DNA from 4 places in the Psychrobacillus sp. FSL W7-1457 genome. Region 2 is predicted to be linked to each of the others. Evidence: riboswitches for the same ligand, from Rfam matches in the RefSeq annotation. Region 2 holds a riboswitch; each other region holds the start of a gene.
The links. Region 2 has a riboswitch for S-adenosylmethionine ahead of NSQ95_RS13585 (methionine ABC transporter ATP-binding protein). Riboswitches for the same ligand answer to the same signal wherever they lie in the genome.

Region 1: another riboswitch for S-adenosylmethionine. It lies ahead of NSQ95_RS02435 (5-methyltetrahydropteroyltriglutamate--homocysteine S-methyltransferase); the one in region 2 lies ahead of NSQ95_RS13585 (methionine ABC transporter ATP-binding protein).
Region 3: another riboswitch for S-adenosylmethionine. It lies ahead of NSQ95_RS05030 (ATP-binding cassette domain-containing protein); the one in region 2 lies ahead of NSQ95_RS13585 (methionine ABC transporter ATP-binding protein).
Region 4: another riboswitch for S-adenosylmethionine. It lies ahead of NSQ95_RS01025 (PLP-dependent transferase); the one in region 2 lies ahead of NSQ95_RS13585 (methionine ABC transporter ATP-binding protein).

What each region holds. Positions count from the first base shown of each region.
Region 1 covers NZ_CP151993.1:490,893-495,904, forward strand. Annotated here, with positions in the region: gene NSQ95_RS02420 (DUF3169 family protein) at 1-69, shown strand, start outside; gene NSQ95_RS02425 (DUF6019 family protein) at 84-266, shown strand; gene NSQ95_RS02430 (hypothetical protein) at 405-704, opposite strand; gene NSQ95_RS02435 (5-methyltetrahydropteroyltriglutamate--homocysteine S-methyltransferase) at 805-1,911, opposite strand; SAM riboswitch class I at 2,027-2,129, opposite strand; gene NSQ95_RS02440 (ABC transporter ATP-binding protein) at 2,202-3,938, opposite strand; gene NSQ95_RS02445 (ABC transporter permease) at 4,180-5,012, shown strand, end outside.
Region 2 covers NZ_CP151993.1:2,767,630-2,772,641, reverse strand. Annotated here, with positions in the region: gene NSQ95_RS13610 (acyl-CoA dehydrogenase family protein) at 1-641, shown strand, start outside; gene NSQ95_RS13605 (arsenate reductase family protein) at 878-1,240, shown strand; gene gcvH (glycine cleavage system protein GcvH) at 1,314-1,694, shown strand; gene NSQ95_RS13595 (toprim domain-containing protein) at 1,771-2,121, shown strand; gene NSQ95_RS13590 (thioredoxin family protein) at 2,132-2,452, shown strand; SAM riboswitch class I at 2,492-2,596, shown strand; gene NSQ95_RS13585 (methionine ABC transporter ATP-binding protein) at 2,688-3,713, shown strand; gene NSQ95_RS13580 (methionine ABC transporter permease) at 3,706-4,374, shown strand; gene NSQ95_RS13575 (MetQ/NlpA family ABC transporter substrate-binding protein) at 4,388-5,012, shown strand, end outside.
Region 3 covers NZ_CP151993.1:1,079,046-1,084,057, forward strand. Annotated here, with positions in the region: gene NSQ95_RS05015 (M20 family metallopeptidase) at 1-801, opposite strand, end outside; gene NSQ95_RS05020 (MetQ/NlpA family ABC transporter substrate-binding protein) at 822-1,685, opposite strand; gene NSQ95_RS05025 (methionine ABC transporter permease) at 1,697-2,359, opposite strand; gene NSQ95_RS05030 (ATP-binding cassette domain-containing protein) at 2,349-3,374, opposite strand; SAM riboswitch class I at 3,523-3,631, opposite strand; gene NSQ95_RS05035 (AzlD domain-containing protein) at 4,462-4,770, opposite strand; gene NSQ95_RS05040 (AzlC family ABC transporter permease) at 4,772-5,012, opposite strand, start outside.
Region 4 covers NZ_CP151993.1:189,662-194,673, forward strand. Annotated here, with positions in the region: gene NSQ95_RS01000 (M3 family oligoendopeptidase) at 1-336, opposite strand, end outside; gene NSQ95_RS01005 (DUF2087 domain-containing protein) at 484-1,239, shown strand; gene NSQ95_RS01010 (hypothetical protein) at 1,355-1,756, shown strand; gene NSQ95_RS01015 (YdcF family protein) at 1,844-2,431, opposite strand; gene NSQ95_RS01020 (glycerol-3-phosphate acyltransferase) at 2,450-3,091, opposite strand; SAM riboswitch class I at 3,236-3,352, shown strand; gene NSQ95_RS01025 (PLP-dependent transferase) at 3,474-4,766, shown strand; gene NSQ95_RS01030 (homoserine dehydrogenase) at 4,891-5,012, shown strand, end outside.

The DNA of each region.
Region 1 (5,012 bases), 1.7 Mb from region 2:
ATAGCAGTAATGTGCTTAGTCTTACTGGTAGTGAATACAAGCTATTTAGTAGTTGTACGCAATAAATAAGGGGGATTTTAAAAATGACTACGGGACAATTGCTTTTATGGATAATAGGTTTATCTATACTTTTATACTTTATTATCAAGTGGGGAGTAAAAAATGGGATTAATGAGTCTATGTTAGTCTCAGAGGAAGCTAGAAGGAAATATCGACAGGAGCAAGAAGACAAGGTGCAAAGGTCCATAGACGATTTAAAGAACTAAGATTTCGTATTTCGGTAAGCCACCACTACAGAAATCCAATCAGCTATGATGGCTTATCTGTTATACTTGCTCGCTGTTTGTTTATTAAAATAAAAACTGATACCTGTCTCTAAAATAAGACAAGTATCAGCAACTTAGTTATCCTGCATGGGACCATGTAGTAGGGGTTCCTGCTTTTGGGCAGTTTGGAAAAGTGGAGCCAGCCTCCAGAAAAGCTTCATCTCCATCTTCATCCACATAGCGACCAGATGTAAATACTTCCTGCCCTGAGCTATGGGTATGACTTTCAGAGCGTTTCCAATAAGTAACTACTTCTGTGTCGGGGCAAGAAGGGAATTTCGAACCCTTTTCTAAGGTTCTAGTTGTACCAGACTCACACGTATAATTACCGGTTTCTTCTACGACATCATCTGTTGTATATTCATAAACTTTACTCATCATACATTCCTCCTATATAGAACTGATATCTTATTTAAATAGATACCCTAACAGGCAAATGTAAAAACATTTCTACTAACGTTATCCACATGTGGGTAAGTCAGTTCCAAACATCCTTTGCTATTTGGACTACATGGCGAATTTTTGCCCATTGTTCCTCTTCAGTTAATATGTTTCCTTCCTCTGTAGAAGAAAATCCACATTGAGGACTCAAGCAAAGCTGTTCTTTTGGTACATATTTAGTAGCTTCTTCGATGCGAGCTTTAACTAATTCTTCTTCCTCTAGGTCCCCATGCTTAGAGGTGATCAGCCCTAGTACAATATTTAAATCCTTTCTATTAACATGTCGTAAAGGCTCAAAACCACCAGAGCGCTCATCGTCAAATTCTAAAAATAAACCATCCACATTTAATCCACCGAATATAGTTTCTGAAACTAACTCATAGCTTCCGCTTGTGATATAAGTGGATCGGAAATTTCCCCGACAAATATGCATGGTCACTAGCATATCAGCTGGTCTTTTAGAAATAGACTCATTAATAGCCCTTGCAGAAAGGGATAAGGCTTGCTCAAGCGATAACCCCCTGTCCTTTAAGGAAACGAGGCCTTCCTCGGAAAAGGAGGTAGCCCATGAAGTATCATCAATTTGAAGATAACGACAGCCCTCATCGTAAATTGCTTGAATAAAGCCTTGATAAGCTGTGATTAAGTCAGAAAATAATTCCTCATCATTGTTGTAAACCCCTTCCTCAAAGGCTGCTCGATAATAAAGCATGTTCGGACTAGGGATAGTAAATTTTACAACAGCATCCCCAGCTGCTTCTTTTAAAAACTTGAAATGCTCAATCATGTAGTGGGTACTAAAGCCAATTTTTCCTGTCACCTTAATACCATGAGCTTTTGTTTGCACCCCTTTAAAGGAGAGTCCTTGATCGGTTTCATAAAATTCCACGCCATCAAGTCCGCTTAAAAAATCGAAATGCCACCATTTTCGACGAAACTCTCCGTCTGTAACTGAAAGTAGTCCAGCTTCCTTCTGTTTTTCTACGAGTTTAATAATTTCTTCATTTTCAATTTGAGTGAGTTGTTCTAAGGATATCTCTTTTTGTTCAAATTGAGCCCTTGCTTGCTTTAAACGTTCCGGTCTCAGGAAGCTTCCCACATGATCTGCTTTGAAAGGTGCTTTTACAAGTAATTGATTTGTCATATTAAATTCCTACCTTCTATTTATATTATGTTGCTAGTAATCCTGACTATAAAATCAAATAAAAAGAGGGCTCGCTTCATAAGAAGAGAGCCCTCAATATATATTGAAGTCATTCTTCTTATCTTCAAGACTTAATGTCTATTGGATTTAGCACCACACCTAAAAGGCTGGTTGCTGAGACATCATAGGGCCAATCCCTCCGTCTCTCTTGATAAGAAATAAAATATTAAATTGTCTAAATATAATAAAAATAAGTTTAACATGGGTTTTAAACTATTTCAAGGGTTACCTTACTTAGGGATAGCTACCCAGTGACCGTTAGAAACCTCTACAAGCTCAGAATTCTTTAATTGATACTTGTCAGTAACATTAGACTCTTCCAGGAGCACACGCTTTTTCTTGGCCTCTACTTTTGGGTCAGGGATTGGGATGGCTGCTAAGAGAGACTTAGTGTACGGGTGCTGTGGATTAGTATAAAGCTCCTCACTTTCTGCTAGCTCTACAATTTTTCCAGAATACATGACAGCAACACGATCACTTATATGTTTTACCATGGACAGGTCATGTGCGATAAATAAGTATGTCAGGCCTAGTCTGTGCTGTAAATCCTCCAGGAGCTCTACAATCTGTGCTTGTATAGAAACATCTAAAGCCGATAGAGGTTCGTCACAGACGATAAAATCTGGCTCAACCGCAAGTGCACGAGCGATACCTATACGTTGTCGCTGTCCTCCAGAAAACTCATGTGGATAACGTAATGCATGCGAGGGGTCTAAGCCTACCAATACTAGTAATTCCTCTACTCGTTTCTTTCTTTCCTCTGCATTTTTGCTTAGACGATGAATATCTAACGCCTGCCCAATAATGTCTAGTACCTTTAATCGAGGATTTAAGGAAGAATAAGGGTCCTGGAAGATGATCTGCATATGCCGACGCATCGTTTTGAGCTCATTTTTACTTAAACGATTAATGGCCATCCCTTGATATAGCACATCTCCATCTGTAGGCTCGTGTAATCGAAGAATCGCTCGACCGGTAGTAGATTTACCTGAGCCCGATTCTCCTACAAGACCAAGAGTTTCTCCGGGCTTTATAAAGAAGCTAATATCGTCGACCGCTTTTAAGACATTCCCGCGACTTACTTGAAAATGCTGTTTTAAAGATTTAACTTCTAGCAGCGGCTTTCCATTTTCTAATCCAATAGAACGAAGAGGAGGTTTCTTCGGCTTTTTCTTCTCGTCTAAACGAGGCAAGGCATTTAATAGTTTTTTCGTATAGTCATGCCTTGGGTTAGCAAAAATTTCTTCAGTAGTTCCTGTTTCAACGATTTCTCCATTTTTCATCACTGCTACCCGGTCACACATTCCAGCGACAACTCCAAGGTCATGAGTGATTAAAATAATAGAGGTCCCAAAGCGCTTCTGCATATCCTTCATTAAATTTAATATTTGAGCTTGAATGGTCACGTCTAACGCAGTAGTTGGCTCATCTGCTATAAGTAGCGTGGGCTTACACGCTAAAGCAATGGCAATCATAACTCTTTGACGCATACCGCCAGAAAACTCATGCGGATATTGGTTATAACGTTCTTCACTATTTTTAATTCCTACAAGCTTGAGTAGCTCAATTGCTTGTGCCTTTCCCTCTTTTTTCGAGAGCTTTTGGTGCTTAATAAGGCTTTCTGCTATTTGAACGCCGATACGAATGGTTGGATTTAAAGAGGTCATCGGATCCTGAAAAATCATACTGATATCTTTTCCTCTAATACCTTCCATTTCCTTCTCTGTTTTTGTGTGAAGTTGTTCCCCTAAAAACTCAATGGAACCATTTTTCATGAAAGAAGGGGGAGAAGGTAAAAGGCGCATAATGGAACGGGCCGTGACGCTTTTTCCACTTCCAGATTCTCCGACTATGCCCAATGTTTCTCCTTTTTTGACTTCAAAACTAACCCCTCGAACAGCCTCAAATTCATTATCATTTGTTAAAAAGGAAATTTGTAAATCCTCTACTTTTAAAATAGTTTCCATGAAAACCACCTATCTGAATGAAATCTTCGTATTGTTTATAATTCATGCTCTGTTGTTAGAGAGCGTATATTTAAAGTAATATGAGCGGTTTCTACAAAAAAGAAGACTAAACACGCACATTAGTGGCGCATTTAACCCTACTCTAAATAGACTAAATAATTTGCGTTGACTTAATGGTAGTTCGAATCTATACTATACTATACCACTCGGATTTATACAATATAGAGAGGGGGTATTTAGTATGGGAAGAAAATTTTCTTCCAACGCATTTAGTTTTACCTACGGAAGACTACAACATCATTCCTTCTATAGTATTTTGTTATTTTTACTTGGTTTGCCGGTTCATATAATTACTTTTATACTCTTTTATTTAAAAAAACAGAAGGATCCTCATTCTTCCTTAAAAAGCGATTTAAAGTCTGCATTTGAGGCAAGGGGAGTACGAGAGGAACTGTACAAAGAGTATAAGGAACAATATGAACGAAAGCATACCTTTTTTAATGAAAAAATTAATAAAGAAAAAATGACGGCGGAAGTAAATAAACTAGTAGAAGATCGAATAGAAAAGCTTGTATCTACTGAAATGGAAGAAATACATCAGTTAAAAGGCACGAAGCCTCTTACTTATACATCCTATTTTCAAAGTATGTTAGAAAATACAACATTTCTCATTATTTCATTTATACCAGGCTTATTGATGTACCTTTTGTTAGGTATATATAGTAATGCGTTCAGTAAATTTATTTTTGAGAGACTTATTATGAGTATCTTTGTGATAACGGGTGTTTCCATTCTAGTATTTACTATTTTATACCTGTCACCATTTGATCCAGCTGCCAATCTTTTAGGGGAAAGTGCAACGAAGGATCAGATTGCTGCATTCAACCAAATGCACGGGTTAGACTTACCTTATTTACATCAGTTATGGAACTCTGTAAAAGGCATCGTAACATTTGATTTAGGAGCATCCTTTACAGGAAATGAAGATGTCGCAACAAGTATTGCAAACAAGTTTCCAGTTACGCTAATGATTGCTATCTTATCTTTAGTGATGGCCGTAGTAATTGCGATACC
Region 2 (5,012 bases):
GATACGGCTTCATGCAAGAGTATGAAGTAGAGCGCATTTACCGCGACTCACGTATTAACCGTATTTTCGAAGGTACAAACGAAATCAACCGTTTAATCGTACCAGGAACATTCCTGAAAAAAGCAATGAAGGGTGAATTACCACTTCTTCAAAAAGCTCAAGCACTTCAAGAAGAGCTATTAATGATGATGCCAGAGGAAGTTGGCGATGAAGCATTAGCACAAGAAAAAGTGCTAGTGGCAAACGCTAAGAAAATCGGTATTTTAGCTGCTGGTATGGCTGCTCAACGCTTCGGGACTAAATTAGAAGCAGAGCAAGAAGTATTAGTACACATTGCTAACATTGCGAATAATATCTTCGCTATGGAATCAGCAGTACTTCGTACAGAAAAAGCAATCGCACGCAGCGGAGAAGAAAAAGCAGCACAAAAGCTTCTATACACTCAAATCTTCTGCCAAGAAGCTTTCAATGAAATCGAAGCAGCAGCAAAAGAAACACTAATTGCTTCAGTTGATGGCGATAACTTACGCATGATGCTTTCTGCACTTCGCAAGCTAACACGCTACACACCATACAATGTAATCGAGAAAAAACGCGAAGCTTCCGTTAAGCTAATCGAAGCTGAAAAATTTGTAGTTTAATAATAGCAGTGGCCATCTGGAACTCCAGATGGCTACTTTTTTGTCCGAAAAACGATATTACCATGAAGGGGAATGAGTTTATAACCGTTCAGCAAGATTTATGACCGCTCACGGGAATTTATCACCGCTAAGCAAAAACAAGAATATTTTTAAAGTTAAGAAGAGAGCATTTCACTGTTCTCTCTTGCATGAGTAACAAAATATTATTATGATAAAAAGAAAAAGGTGAGATATAAATGACAATCCAATTTTACGGATATCCAAAATGTAGTACATGCAACAAAGCAAGCAAATGGCTGAAAGATAACAATATTCCATTTGAGAACCATCATATCGTTGACGCACCGCCTTCAAAGGAACTATTAAAGGAAATGGTGGCACAAGGCGATAATGAGCTGAAAAAATTCTTCAATACTAGTGGCGTAAAATATCGTGAATTACAATTGAAGGACAAGCTTCCTACTATGTCGGAGGATGAGCAGTTGGAGCTGCTTGCTTCGGATGGGAAATTGATTAAACGACCTCTTGTATATGATGGACACAAGCTAACGCTTGGTTTTAAAGAAGAGCAGTTTGAAGACATGTGGAAAACCTCTTAAAGCACCTTGTATTTACTATCAAAATATGTGAATATTAAATAGAATGGATTAATTATTTGAGAGGGGTTTATTTATGAGCGTACCTAAAGATTTTAAGTACTCAGCTGAACATGAATGGGTAAAAAATGAGGGCGGAAATGTCCGTATTGGAATTACTCATTTTGCACAATCTGAACTTGGAGATATCGTATTCGTTGAACTTCCACAAGTTGGCGATGATATCAAGGCAGGAGACGCTTTTGGTAGTGTTGAATCCGTGAAAACTGTTTCAGAACTATATGCACCTATCAGTGGTAAAGTAGTAGAAGTAAATACTGAGCTAGAAGATAGCCCCGAATTTGTTAATGAATCACCTTATGAAAATGCATGGATGATCGTGGTTGAGCCTTCTGACGTATCAGAAGTGGACAGCTTATTATCTCCTGAGAAGTACGAAGAATTAATAGCAGAGTAATAATGAAAACGCCGGTTAATAATCGGCGTTTTTTTCATATAATAAAGGAAAGGCAATAAGTTGGGAGAGAAGCTAAATGGCACATGTATTTAGTGATAAAATAATTATCGTTGAGGGTAGGTCTGATAAGCTGCAATTATTAAGCCTTCTCGATGAATCTCCAGAAATTATATGTACTAATGGAACGATATCCGATGTAAAATTGGAGGAGCTATTAAGCCCTTATGATGGCTTGCCGATTTATGCTTTTCTAGATGCAGATAAATCGGGAGAACAAATTCGCTCGGTTGTTAGGAAGGAGTATCCAGAGGCCATTCACCTGTATACCAATCCTACGTATGGCGAAGTTGCGAATACTCCGGTCAAGGTTTTGGCATCTATATTAAAACGTGTTAATATTAAGGTGAAAAAAGAATTTTTACCTTAGGATGATGTGTATGAACGAATGGACTAGAGAACAATGGGATAGCGCTAAAAACAATTCAACACTTACCTTGTTTTACATCTATACGCCTATGTGTGGAACGTGTCAGGTAGCAAGTAAAATGATGAATGTTATTAAAGAAATGGTTACCTATCCAATTGGTCAAGCAAATATTAATTTTCTAGGTGATTTGGCGATAGAACAGGAAATTGAAAGCGTACCTTGTCTTCTTATTACAAAACAAGGAAAAGTGGTAAAGAAAATCTATGCTTTTCAATCAGTTCCTTACTTATTGGAAACAATAAAGGCTATTGACGAAGATGGAAACCTATGATAATATTCGTTATGTTGAAAACACAATTTAATAGTGTCGCTCTTATTAAGAGAGGTGGAGGGAAGTGCCCTTTGAAGCCCGGCAACCGTCACGAAAGTGAAATGGTGCCAAGTCACGCAAAGCAATAGCTTTGGGAAATGAGAGAATGGATGAACGTTATTTTAAATAGATAACATACACCCCTTCTGCTCTTTTGCAGAAGGGGTTTTTTATTAGGAAAGGTGGTCAGGTTTACTTGATTAGTTTAAAAGAAGTTTCGAAAAGATTTATTACGAAGCAAGGAGAAATCGTTGCAGTTGACAGTGTAAATCTGGACATACAGCGTGGAGAAATATTCGGGATTATTGGATACAGCGGAGCGGGTAAAAGTACGCTCATCCGCTTGTTAAACGGTTTAGAAAAACCAACAGATGGCCATATTACAGTGAATGGCCAGGAAATTACATCTATTAATGAGGATAAGCTTCGAAGCTTTCGTCAAAAAGTAAGTATGATCTTCCAGCATTTCAATTTACTTTGGTCGCGAACAGTCGCTGAAAATATAGCATTTCCCTTAGAAATTGCAGGTGTCTCAAAGGACAAAAGAAAAGCTAGAGTAGAAGAGCTATTAAGCCTTGTTGGATTGGAAGGAAGAGGAGACTCTTACCCATCTCAATTATCTGGAGGACAAAAGCAACGCGTAGGAATTGCAAGAGCGTTGGCTAATGGTCCAGAGGTATTGCTTTGTGATGAGGCAACATCGGCTCTTGACCCTGAAACAACCGACTCCATTTTAGACTTGCTCGTAAGCATTAATGAAAAATTAGGATTAACCATTGTGTTAATCACACATGAGATGCAAGTTATTCAAAAGATCTGTAACCGAGTAGCGGTTATGGAAAATGGTCAAGTTGTAGAAGATGGAGATGTGCTTGAGGTATTCCAAAAGCCACAACAGCCTATTACTAAGCGTTTCGTCTCTCAAATTTCTGATTCAAACCAACCTGTACAAACGATACAGAATTTAGTTCAGCTTTATCCAAATGGCAAGCTAGTTAAGCTCGTTTTTGTTGGAGATACTACAGAGCAACCAATTCTTTCAAGATTAATCAAACAGTTCGATTTAGAGGTAAATATTGTCCAGGGGAACATCTCTCATACGAAAAGTGGGGCGTTCGGGACACTAATCCTGCAAATTGATGGAAATGAACAAGCGGTGGAAGATGCCATACAATTTATCCACTCGCAAAAAGTTAAAACTGAGGTGATCAACAATGATTGAATCGTTATTTCCAAATGTTGATTGGCCTAAAATGTGGGAAGCCACTATAGAAACCCTTTATATGACCGCAATTTCTACAGTCCTAACAGCAATCTTTGGACTAATTTTAGGACTATTATTATTTTTGACAAGCCCACACCAAGCATGGGCAAATAAAATAGCAAACTGGTTGACCAGTGGAGTAGTCAATATTTTTCGTTCTATTCCGTTTATTATTTTAATCATTTTGTTGATACCATTTACAACGTTGTTGACGGGATCGATGCGTGGTCCGAATGCGGCCATCCCTGCATTAGTAATTGGAGCGGCTCCATTTTATGCCCGTATGGTTTTAATCGCACTACGAGAAATCGACAAGGGTGTTTTAGAGGCAGCTAAATCGATGGGTGCTAAAACCTCTACAATCATTTGGAAGGTTTTATTGCCAGAATCGATGCCAGCCTTAGTATCTGGTATTACCGTAACTTGTATATCACTAGTTGGTTATACAGCAATGGCGGGAATTATTGGAGCTGGAGGACTTGGGAATCTAGCATTTTTAGATGGATTCCAACGTGGACGCGGAGATGTAACGCTTATTGCTACTATTTTAATATTAATCATCGTCTTTATTCTACAATGGATTGGCGATATTATTACTACAAAAATTGATAAAAGATAGGGAGAGATTGAAAATGAAAAAATTATTGGCTGGGGTTTTATTATCTGTTAGTGCATTAACGCTTGCTGCTTGTGGTGATGAGGATAGCGACAAATTAGTTGTTGGTGCCTCTAACGTACCGCACGCAGAAATTTTAGAGCAGGTAGTACCTATTTTAGAAGAACAAGGCATTGAGCTTCAAATTGAAACGTACCAAGATTACGTACTACCAAATAAAGACTTAAATAATGGCGACCTAGATGCCAATTATTTTCAACATGCTCCTTATCTAGAATCACAAATGAATGATTTCGACTATGACTTCGTAAATGCTGGTGGCATCCATATCGAGCCGATTGGTCTTTACTCTCAAAAGTATGATTCGATTGAAGAGCTTCCTGAAGGAGCAACGATCCTAATGAGTAATTCGGTTGCTGACCATGGCCGTGTGCTAGCAATGCTAGAAGCAGAAGGGCTAATTACACTTGCTGAGGGAATAGATAAAACAAAAGCAGAAATTGATGACATTATAGACAACCCGAAAAACCTAGAATTCGATCCAAACTACGAAGCTGCTTTAATGGTTCAGCTATATGAAAACAATGAAGGCGACGCATTGCTAATCAACTCCAACTACGCAATCGATGCTGGCTTAAATC
Region 3 (5,012 bases), 1.7 Mb from region 2:
GCCATTTGCAATAGCATGGACTTTTTCTGCTACTTCCTCTGTTTTCTTCCAGCTTTCTGCTCGGATATAGAAGCGAGCAGAAGCGTAGTCAGGAATAATGTTTGGAGCATCTCCACCGTGGGTGATGATTCCATGGATACGTACATTGCTTGGAAGCTGCTGACGAAGGGCATTAATGCCATTGAATAAAAGAATGACAGCGTCTAAAGCGTTTATTCCTTTCTCTGGAGATCCAGATGCATGTGCTGCTTTCCCATGAAAATGAAAATCTAATGGATCCACAGCCAGTGTTTCACCAGTTAAAGAAGTCTTACCAGAAGGGTGAATCATTAGTGCAACATCAACATCTTTAAGGAAACCGTGTTTCACAAAACTTCCTTTTGCACTTCCATTTGGTCCACCTTCCTCAGCGGGAGTCCCAAGAACGACTACGTTTCCTCCTGTGAGAGGGAGGGCCTCTGCTAAGGCAATTCCAGCTGCAACGCTCGTTGTTCCGATAATATTATGCCCGCATGCGTGACCTAGTCCTGGAAGGGCATCATACTCTGCAAGGTAAGCTACGGTTGGCCCTTCTTTTGCTCCCTTTTTTATAGCGTAGAAGGATGTTTCATGGCCTGCAACGGAAGTAGTTACCTCGAAGCCGGCGTCACGTAGTAGCTTTACATGTTTTGCACTAGCGAAGAACTCCTGGTTGCCGATTTCAGGATTATTATGGATTTCCTGACTGACCTGCACGTATAATTCTTTGTTTTCCTCAATTGACTTTAACAATAATTCCTTTGGTTCTTTTACAATACTCATCTGTATTCCTCCAATTTTTTTTATTTGATTAGATCTTCAAATGTTTTATCTAGTTGTTCTTGCGTTAAAATAACTAAAGCGGATCCGCCTTTTGTATCCTCGGTGATAACTTTTTGGATATCTTCTTCTTGATATAATTCGACAATACGTGTGTATGTTTCGTTATTTTTATCTTCTCCACGGGCTACTATTGTGTTGACATAAGGATAGATGGATTCATCCTTTCCTTCTTCTTTAAATATAGGGTCCTCACCAGGAGAGAAGCCAGCTTGACCGGCAACGCCGTTATTAATGATAGAAGCAGTAACGTCAGGTAACACTCGTGGTGTTTGCTGTGCAACCATTGGGATGATGTCTAGGTTCAATGGGTTCTCTACAATGCCACTTGGGTCTCCAAATAGGCCGAAGCTATCTGAAAGAGTGATTAAATCTGCAGACTCTAACAAACGAAGTGCACGAGCCTGGTTAGATGGATCATCTGGAATTGCAATTTTATCGCCTTTTTTAATTTCGCTAATGTCTTTGATTTTTTCGGAATAAACGCCAAGTGGTGCAAACATCGTTGAACCGATCGGAACAAGGTCATTACCACTTTCCTTTACATATTGGGATAGGAAAGAAATATGTTGGAAGGCATTTAAATCGATATCTCCCTGTGCTAAAGCATTATTGGGTAAAGTGTAGTCTGCAAACTCGATTAACTCGATTTCAATTCCTTCTTTTGCTGCTTTTTCCTTTAAAACTGGCCACTGGGCACCATCTGATCCATTCACTCCAATTTTCACTTTAACCGTATCTTTGTCTGAAGCAGCGGAAGAGTCGTTACAAGCTGCTAAGACTACTGCTGCTAGAAGAGCAATTATTAATAAACTAATTTTTTTCATATCTATTCTCCTTATCGTCTGATGAATTTTTTAGATAATGCATTTCCTAACCACTGGGCAAGCTGTACTAAAACGATGAGTATAACAACGGTTACGAGCATAACACTTCCCTCAAATCGCTGATATCCATAGGTCATTGCTACATGGCCTAGTCCGCCTCCGCCGACTGTCCCTGCTACAGCAGAAAAGTCTATTAAGCTAACAGTTATAAAAGTTAAGCCGAGAATAAGAGGTCCAAGAGCTTCAGGTATTAAAACGGTAAATATAATTCGTAAAGGACTTGCACCCATCGCTTGTGCTGCTTCTATCACCCCGGGATCAATGCTAACTAAGTTATTTTCCACAACTCGAGCTATAGAAAAGCTGGCGACAATCGTCATTGGGAAAATGGCGGCTGCAGTTCCAATAGTTGTTCCCATTACAAATCTAGTGAGCTGAGAGATGGCCACTAAAAAGATGATAAATGGGATTGGTCGAATAATATTGATTAATATGTTCAACACTTGAAAAACAATTTTGTTTTCTAAAATGTTTCTTTCTCGTGTTACGAATAATAGAAGACCTATCGTTATTCCTAAAATAGAACCAAATACTAAAGTGGCAATAACCATAATAATGGTTTCCCCAGTAGCTTCTACAATCCTTGGCCAGAAAGTACTCCAATCAACTTTCATGCTTTGCCACCTCCTGAATGTCAACGATTGTCTCTAGCTCATTAATGGCACTTTGTATTGCCACCGTGTCGCCTTCAAAAGACACGATTAAATCTCCAAAAAGCCTTTCCTGTAACTCTCGTATAGAACCATAAACAATATTGAAATGAATGCGATGCTTCTGAGTTATTTGAGATAAAATGGCTTTATTTGTTACGTCGCCCTTGAAGATTACTCGATAAAAGCCGTTGCCTCCTCGAGAACGCCAATCCTCTAAAATTTGTGGAGAAGGTAGATCCTGTTGTACAGATCGTATAAAGCGCTGAGAGGTAAGATGCTGTGGATCAGTAAATACATCGAATACGTCTCCTGATTCAATAACCTCTCCATTTTCCATTACAGCTACTCGATCGCAAATGGACTGAATGACGTGCATTTCATGTGTGATTAACAAAATGGTAATTCCAAATTCCTTATTCACCTTTTTAAGTAAGCGAAGAATTTCTGCAGTAGTTTCGGGATCCAATGCAGAAGTTGCTTCATCGCAAATGAGAATATCAGGTGATGTTGCAAGAGCTCGAGCAATGCCAACGCGCTGTTTCTGTCCTCCAGATAATTGACTAGGGTAATCCTTTTCCTTATCAGAAAGTCCGACAAAGCTAAGTAGTTCAGTCACTCTTTTTGTAATTTCATTTTTACTCAAGCCCGCTAGCTTTAGAGGGTAAGCTATATTTCCGCCAACTGTTCGAGAGTGGAACAAGTTAAAGTTTTGAAAAATCATTCCAATATTTCTTCGTCTTGCTCGTAACTGTTTGGAAGTCAATGATTTAACATCGATATTCTGAATAAATACAGAGCCTGCAGAAGGACGTTCCAGCATATTAACTAGTCGGAGCAGCGTACTCTTTCCCGCACCACTAAATCCTATGATGCCAAATATCTCACCTTCTTTTATTTTTAGAGAAACATCTTTTACTGCATGCACCTCCCGCTTGCCAAGACGAAAGGTCTTGGAAACATTTTTAAACTCGATCATTCAAATTACCTCCTCATACATCATTGGTTCGTTACAGACAAAAGATAGTCATCTACCTTTCTATCACGAGAAAAAGAGAGCTTCCTTGTTCTTATCTAAAAACGATAAGAAAAAGAAAGCTCTCCAGAATTTACGAAAAAGCCAACTTTTCTCATCTTTCAAGCATTGCGCTTGCAGGAGTTGGCACAGTATTCAAAGATTTGAACCTGTTGCCGAAACGTCATAGGGCCTGATCCCTCGGTTTCTCTAGATAAGAAAGTGATGTGCTATTTAATTGTTGTAAGAATTGTTTTAAACTTTAAACAATAAAAACATAACAGTCAAGAGGTTTTCAAAATTAGGGTAATTTGAACTACTTAATTGATTAATTAAATATAAATTTTTGAAGGGTTCGAAAAAATAATAAATAATATAGTTTTATACGCTAGGAGGAAGCATTCATGGATGAGCTATAACTTATCCGTCATCGCTTCCCCTCGATCAATAATTCGTAAAAGAGTTTTTAATAAAGGCTATGTTAAAGAGTAGGGTTGATTTATGATGCAAAGAAATCTATAAATCAGAAAGTAGAATTGATTTCCGCCCCAGCCGGACGCTTTCCTCGGGGTGAGCGATAAGCCATCACCCATCGCTTACGCGCGTGGTTGTGATGTCTTATCTGTCTCACTCATCCCGTAGGAGTCGCCGTCTGGCGCTCCAATCAATAAATGGGAATGGCTTTCCTTTATCGATAAAGCGCGAATAAGTTTACTCGCATAATCAAAGCTAAAAAACTGTCACCAACCCCAAATTCATCATCTTTTTATGTTCTTACTAGCCATTTGAAAGTTCCTTTGTTTATGTTTACAGTCACTATAAAAAAGAATTGTGAGTCAAAATCAACCAATAACTTCAACAAAGCTTATTTAAATTACAAATTTATTAAAGTCACGGACAATTAAGAGAGAATTATTAAAAATATAAAGTTTTGTACTCTACGAGGAGGCATTCGTCGGTGAACGATAAGCTATCAGACGTCGCTGCCACTCTATCATAATTCGTAAAATGCATGTTTAATAAAATGAATTTTTTGAAGAAATTAACCCCTTTATATAAAGAGGCTATAAACTGCTAAAAAACCAACTGTTCCAAGGACTACTACCATCACATTTTGAAATAAAAAGGCGAGAGTAAAAGCAATGATTGCACCTATAAAACCAAATAAAATATCGCCTTCTTGTATGTATAAAACTGCTGGAAATATTAATGCCCCTAAAACAGCAAAAGGGATATTACGTAATATACCTGAAATAACAGGTGGCAGTTCCTTGCCTTCTAAAAATGTTAAAGGAAATGCTCGAGGAATGTAAGTAACAACTGCCATACCAAAAAGCATCCACCAATACCAACTACCCAATTTATAACACTCCTTTTGGCAAGCTTTTTTGTTTTCTTGCATAGATGATTTCAACTAGAATAGAAGAAGCAAGTGTTGCGACTAATATAGCCCATCCAGTAGAAAGTAAGCTAGTCCAGTAAAAAAAAGCATTAATCACAGCAGAAATGAGGGCTAGCATGACTACTTTTCGGTTATCCTTCATAGACGGGACTAGTAATCCTATGAACATGGCATATAAAGCTATAGCCATCGCTGCTTTT
Region 4 (5,012 bases), 1.4 Mb from region 2:
TTGGCTGCCCCATTTTTGTTCTAGCTCATTACGGTATGGGGAAGCTACAAGAACCTTGTAGTATTCTGTGACAAGCTCATCTACCTCGGGACTAATTTCATCTAAAAAATCGCGTTCCTTTTGATAAAATTCATTGTTTGTATCGATAGAAGCTCGGATATAAACAAGGTTTGCTTGGGTAGAGAAGTCGTTGCGAATCGAGTTAATCTCTTCAATTATTGAATTTTGCTCCTCTACAGAAGAAGCCTCCTTCATTTTATCCAATAAACTATGAAATGCTGTCTTCATTTCTTGTAAATCTGGTCTTTTATATTCGTACTCTTTAAATGTAACCACTGTATTTCCCCCTAATTTTTGTAATCCTCACCTTTCAATTGTTTATTATTTTCAGAAAAATTGCAACAGTATTATTTTATTTGATTACTTATAGACAATAATATAAAATGTTTATAAATAAATAAACAAAATTAAGGAGTGTTTGTTATGAATGCGGTTGAGAAATTTATAGAAGCTTCTATGGAAGATATGAAAAGAGGATATGTGGAGGAACTAGAATGCTATCAATGTTTATTGTGTGGGGAAAAAGTAGAAAAAGGTTTGATTTATCCTGAAAATCACGTACTTTATGAGTCGGAGAAATTTATGAAGCTTCATATAGAGCAACAACATATCTCTGTGTTTGACTATTTAATTGGCTTAAACAAAAAGCTAACAGGCTTGACGGATCACCAAAATAGCTTGCTAAAACTGTTTTATGAAGGGAGAAGTGACTTAGAAGTTCAAAAGGAGTTAGAGATAGGGAGTGCCTCAACTATTCGAAATCATCGTTTTGTTTTGAAGGAGAAGGAACGCCAAGCAAAGATATTTTTGACGATGATGGAGCTGTTGAAGGAAAAGGACAGTCATGCCCCTAATTTCCTTCCAATTCATAAAAACGCTACGATGGTAGACGATCGCTACAATATAACAGCCGAAGAGCAGGCAGAAGTAGAGAAAAAGTTCTTCCCTGGTGGATTAAATGGGCGGATGATTAAGTTTCCGAAAAAGGAAAAGCAAAAGCTAGCAACACTAAGAGTAATTATTAAGCATTTTGACAAGGAAAAACAGTATAGCGAAAAAGAAATAAATGAAATTCTAAAAAGCATATACGATGACTATGTGACCCTTAGACGCTATTTAGTTGAGTACGGGTTTTTAGATAGAAAAGATGATGGTAGTGTTTATTGGGTAAAGGGGTGAGGAAGAAGTGAATTGAATCCAATTATAATTAGAGAAGAATACAGACCATATATAAAAGTATTGAAAGGTAACTTATTCCACCCTTGTCCGTCTAACAATGTAAGGAGGGGATAACGTGAGACTACCAGCATTATTTTTGGGTTTGATCATTTTCGTTTTATTAACTGCTGTTGGATGTTCTAATTCATTAAATACAGAAAAAATAGAAGTTCATGAAACTAAAAATCCTGACGCTGAAGAGGTTTTAACATTAGACCCTGAAGCCGATATATTTCAGCTAGATGGTGTGATTTATAAGACCGGAATTGATTGGGTTGAGGAACTTACTTTAACAAAAGGCGAGCAAGTAGGGGAAATAAAAAAAAGAAATGATTCAGACACAGACTTTGAAGACGAAATGTCGAATAAGCTCCCTGTTGGTGCAAAGATCTTTTCAACTATAGAAAAAGAAGGTCCTATTTTACTCGTAGAGTTAGAAGGTAAACTTCTGAAATACTATGCACTGGTAGAGGGTTAATAAATTTCCTATATTTCGAAAATGAGCGAGCCGAGGAAGGGAGGAAGGGCAGCGTAGCTACTCTTCTTTTTAATCCTTCCCTTTGTTTTATTCTCCAGAGACAAAGGTTTTGAGCAAGGCTGCTCTTTCACGCAAACGCAGTTTTGCCTCTGAAATTTGTGGTGTCCTAGCAGCTACCACATCAGCATTCCATCCTATTCCTTCGGCTATAATTTTTGCGCGCTGTAAATGGAAATCACTCGTAATAATGGTGACAGAGGTAACGCTGTCAGGGAGAAGCTGTTGGGAGTATAAAAGGTTTTCATACGTAGAGGTAGATTGATCTTCTACTATGATTCGACTCTCCTTAATTCCATTCTCTACAAGATAGTTCTTCATCACTATAGCTTCCTCTATATCCTCATCTTGTCCCTGTCCTCCAGTAACAACAAGTTTTACAGCTGGATACTTTTCAGCATATTCTAGTGCTGCTTCCAAACGATAAAGAAGTGCTAGAGAAGGTATATGTCCTTTTTTTACCTTTGCCCCTAACACAATGGCATACTCATTGGAACCGTCTGCCTTAGGCTTCAACCCGTCCTCGAGCCATTTGCTTGTAAGCATCCACATACCTAATCCGCTCGATGCGATTATTATTAATGGAATGACCACAATCCACCTCTTTTTTTTGCTCATTTAACTCACTCTTTTCCTTTAAAGCGAAGGCTTCTTTTTCTTTATAACGGAGGAGATTTTTGTCTCTTCCTTTCGTAATAATCGTTGGACATTTTCTATGTGTAAGAAGGAAGCCATTAAAAATAGGAAGCCAGCTATTAAAATTGGCCCTGCTCCATCTGCTGTCCAGACAGAGGCTCCTAAAAATATGAGATAAAAAAATAAAACTCCTATCAACAAATAATCCGTTAAAAGTGTAACGCAGATTAATATAAGCAATCCTGCCAGTCCGACCGGCCAGTGTAATGCAAGTAAAACCCCGATGATGGAAGCAGTGCCTTTCCCACCTTTAAATTTTGTGAAAACTGGAAAGTTGTGTCCTAAAATAACCGCGGCACCAGCTAGATAAAGAAGTAGATCCAGCTCTGATGAACTAAACAAGCTCCACTGCTCAGAAAGTACACGTACGCCAATAATCATAATGGCACCCTTTAATATATCTATGACTCCCACTAAAACACCATACTTCCAACCAAGTACGATAGTAGCATTGGATGCTCCGGAATTATTTAGGCCTTCTTTTTTTATATTAACTCCACTCATCCATTGAGCGAGTTTAGATCCATGTAGCGAACCAATAATGTAGCCTGTTAGGAGAATGCTAACAATCCAAACAACCATTCTATGACACCCCTTATAAAATTATTCTATCTATTATATTAAACGATTAAAAAAAGAAGAAGTTTCAGAATTTTTATAAAATGACTTGACATCTAAATATATGGAGACTTATACTGTGTAACAAGATGGAATACTAATCAAATACTCTTATCAAGAGTGACTGAGGGAATAGGCCCTAAGAAGTCCGGCAACCACCAAGTTCTATAACTTGGAAAGGTGCTAAATCCTACAAATTCTTTAATAGAATTTGGAAGATAAGAGGAGGAACATGTCATCAATTTGACCCCTCTTCTTAATTGAAGAGGGGTTTTTATAGTTGTCAGTTCTATAATCCTCTCTGGCCTCCAGCATCCATCTAATCTACTAAATCGGAGGAATTCAAATGACTAATCTTCAAAAAGAAACACTTCTATTGCACGGTGGACAAACGCCTGATCCAGTGACAGGATCTAGAGCAGTACCTATTTACAAAACAACCTCATATGTATTTCAAAACACAGAGCATGCACAAAATCTATTTGCCTTGAAAGAGACTGGTAATATCTATTCCAGAATCACAAACCCAACAGTAGATGTTTTTGAACAAAGAATTGCATTACTGGAAGGAGGAACAGCAGCAGTAGCACTTTCCTCAGGAGCAGCAGCCATAGCATTTTCTATTTTGAACATTGCTGGAGCTGGAGATGAAATTATAGCTGCTGAAAACTTATACGGAGGAACTTTTAATCTATTTGCACATACACTCCCACGTTATGGGATTACAGTAAAATTCGTAGATTCCTCTGACCCAGAAAATTTCCGTAAAGCTGTTACAGAGAAAACGAAAGGCTTCTTTGCAGAAATCATTGGAAATCCAAGCTTAAATGTTCTAGACGTAGAAGCTGTTTCAAAAATTTCCAATGAAGTAGGAGTTCCATTATTAGTAGATAACACATTTGCTACACCTTTTGGTTCAAATCCTATAGAGTATGGAGCTAACGTTGTTATACATTCTGCAACGAAATGGATTGGAGGCCATGGGACAACAATTGGTGGTGTAGTAGTAGACGGAGGGAATTTCAATTGGAACTCCGATAAATTTCCGGGATTTACAGAGCCTGATGTTACTTATCATGGGCTACGTTATGGAATCGACGTACCAAATGTGGCATTTGCAATTAAGCTAAGAGTTCAGTTGCTTCGGGATTTTGGTCCTACTCTTAGCCCAGAGGCAGCATTTTCCTTTCTTCAAGGACTAGAAACACTTCACTTAAGAGTGCCAAAACATAACGAAAATGCACAGAAGATTGCAGAGTACTTAAATGCAAATGAGGAAGTGTCATGGGTTAACTACTTAGGGCTTGAAAACCATCCAACGCACGAGCTGGCTAAAAAGTATTTAAAAAATGGCTTCGGTTCTATTCTGACATTTGGAGTGAAGGGAGGCAGAGAAGCAGGCAGACAAATTATTGATAATATTGAAATTTGGTCTCATGTTGCTAATGTAGGAGACGCAAAATCCTTAATTATCCACCCGGCTTCTACTACTCACCAACAGCTTACTCCAGAGGATTTAGAAAAAACAGGCGTTACAGAGGACCTAATCCGCTTGTCTGTTGGCTTGGAGGCAGTTGAAGACTTACAAAATGCACTCGAAAAAGTACTTTTGAGAAAAACAAATGTCCTCTCTAGGTAGAATTATATTGTATAATGAATAAAAATAGTCTACAATATGTAAAATAGTCAATAAATTTATTGAAATATTACACAAGTGCGATTATTTATATTCAATTGTACAGATTCATTTTGGAGGAGACAGCATGGCAAAAATAAAAGCAGCGATTTTAGGGTTTGGAACAGTCGGCCAAGGGATTTATCATATCGTAAATGAAAAAAGAGAAGACTTAAAAAAGTCATTAGGGTTGGATATTGAGATTTGTGC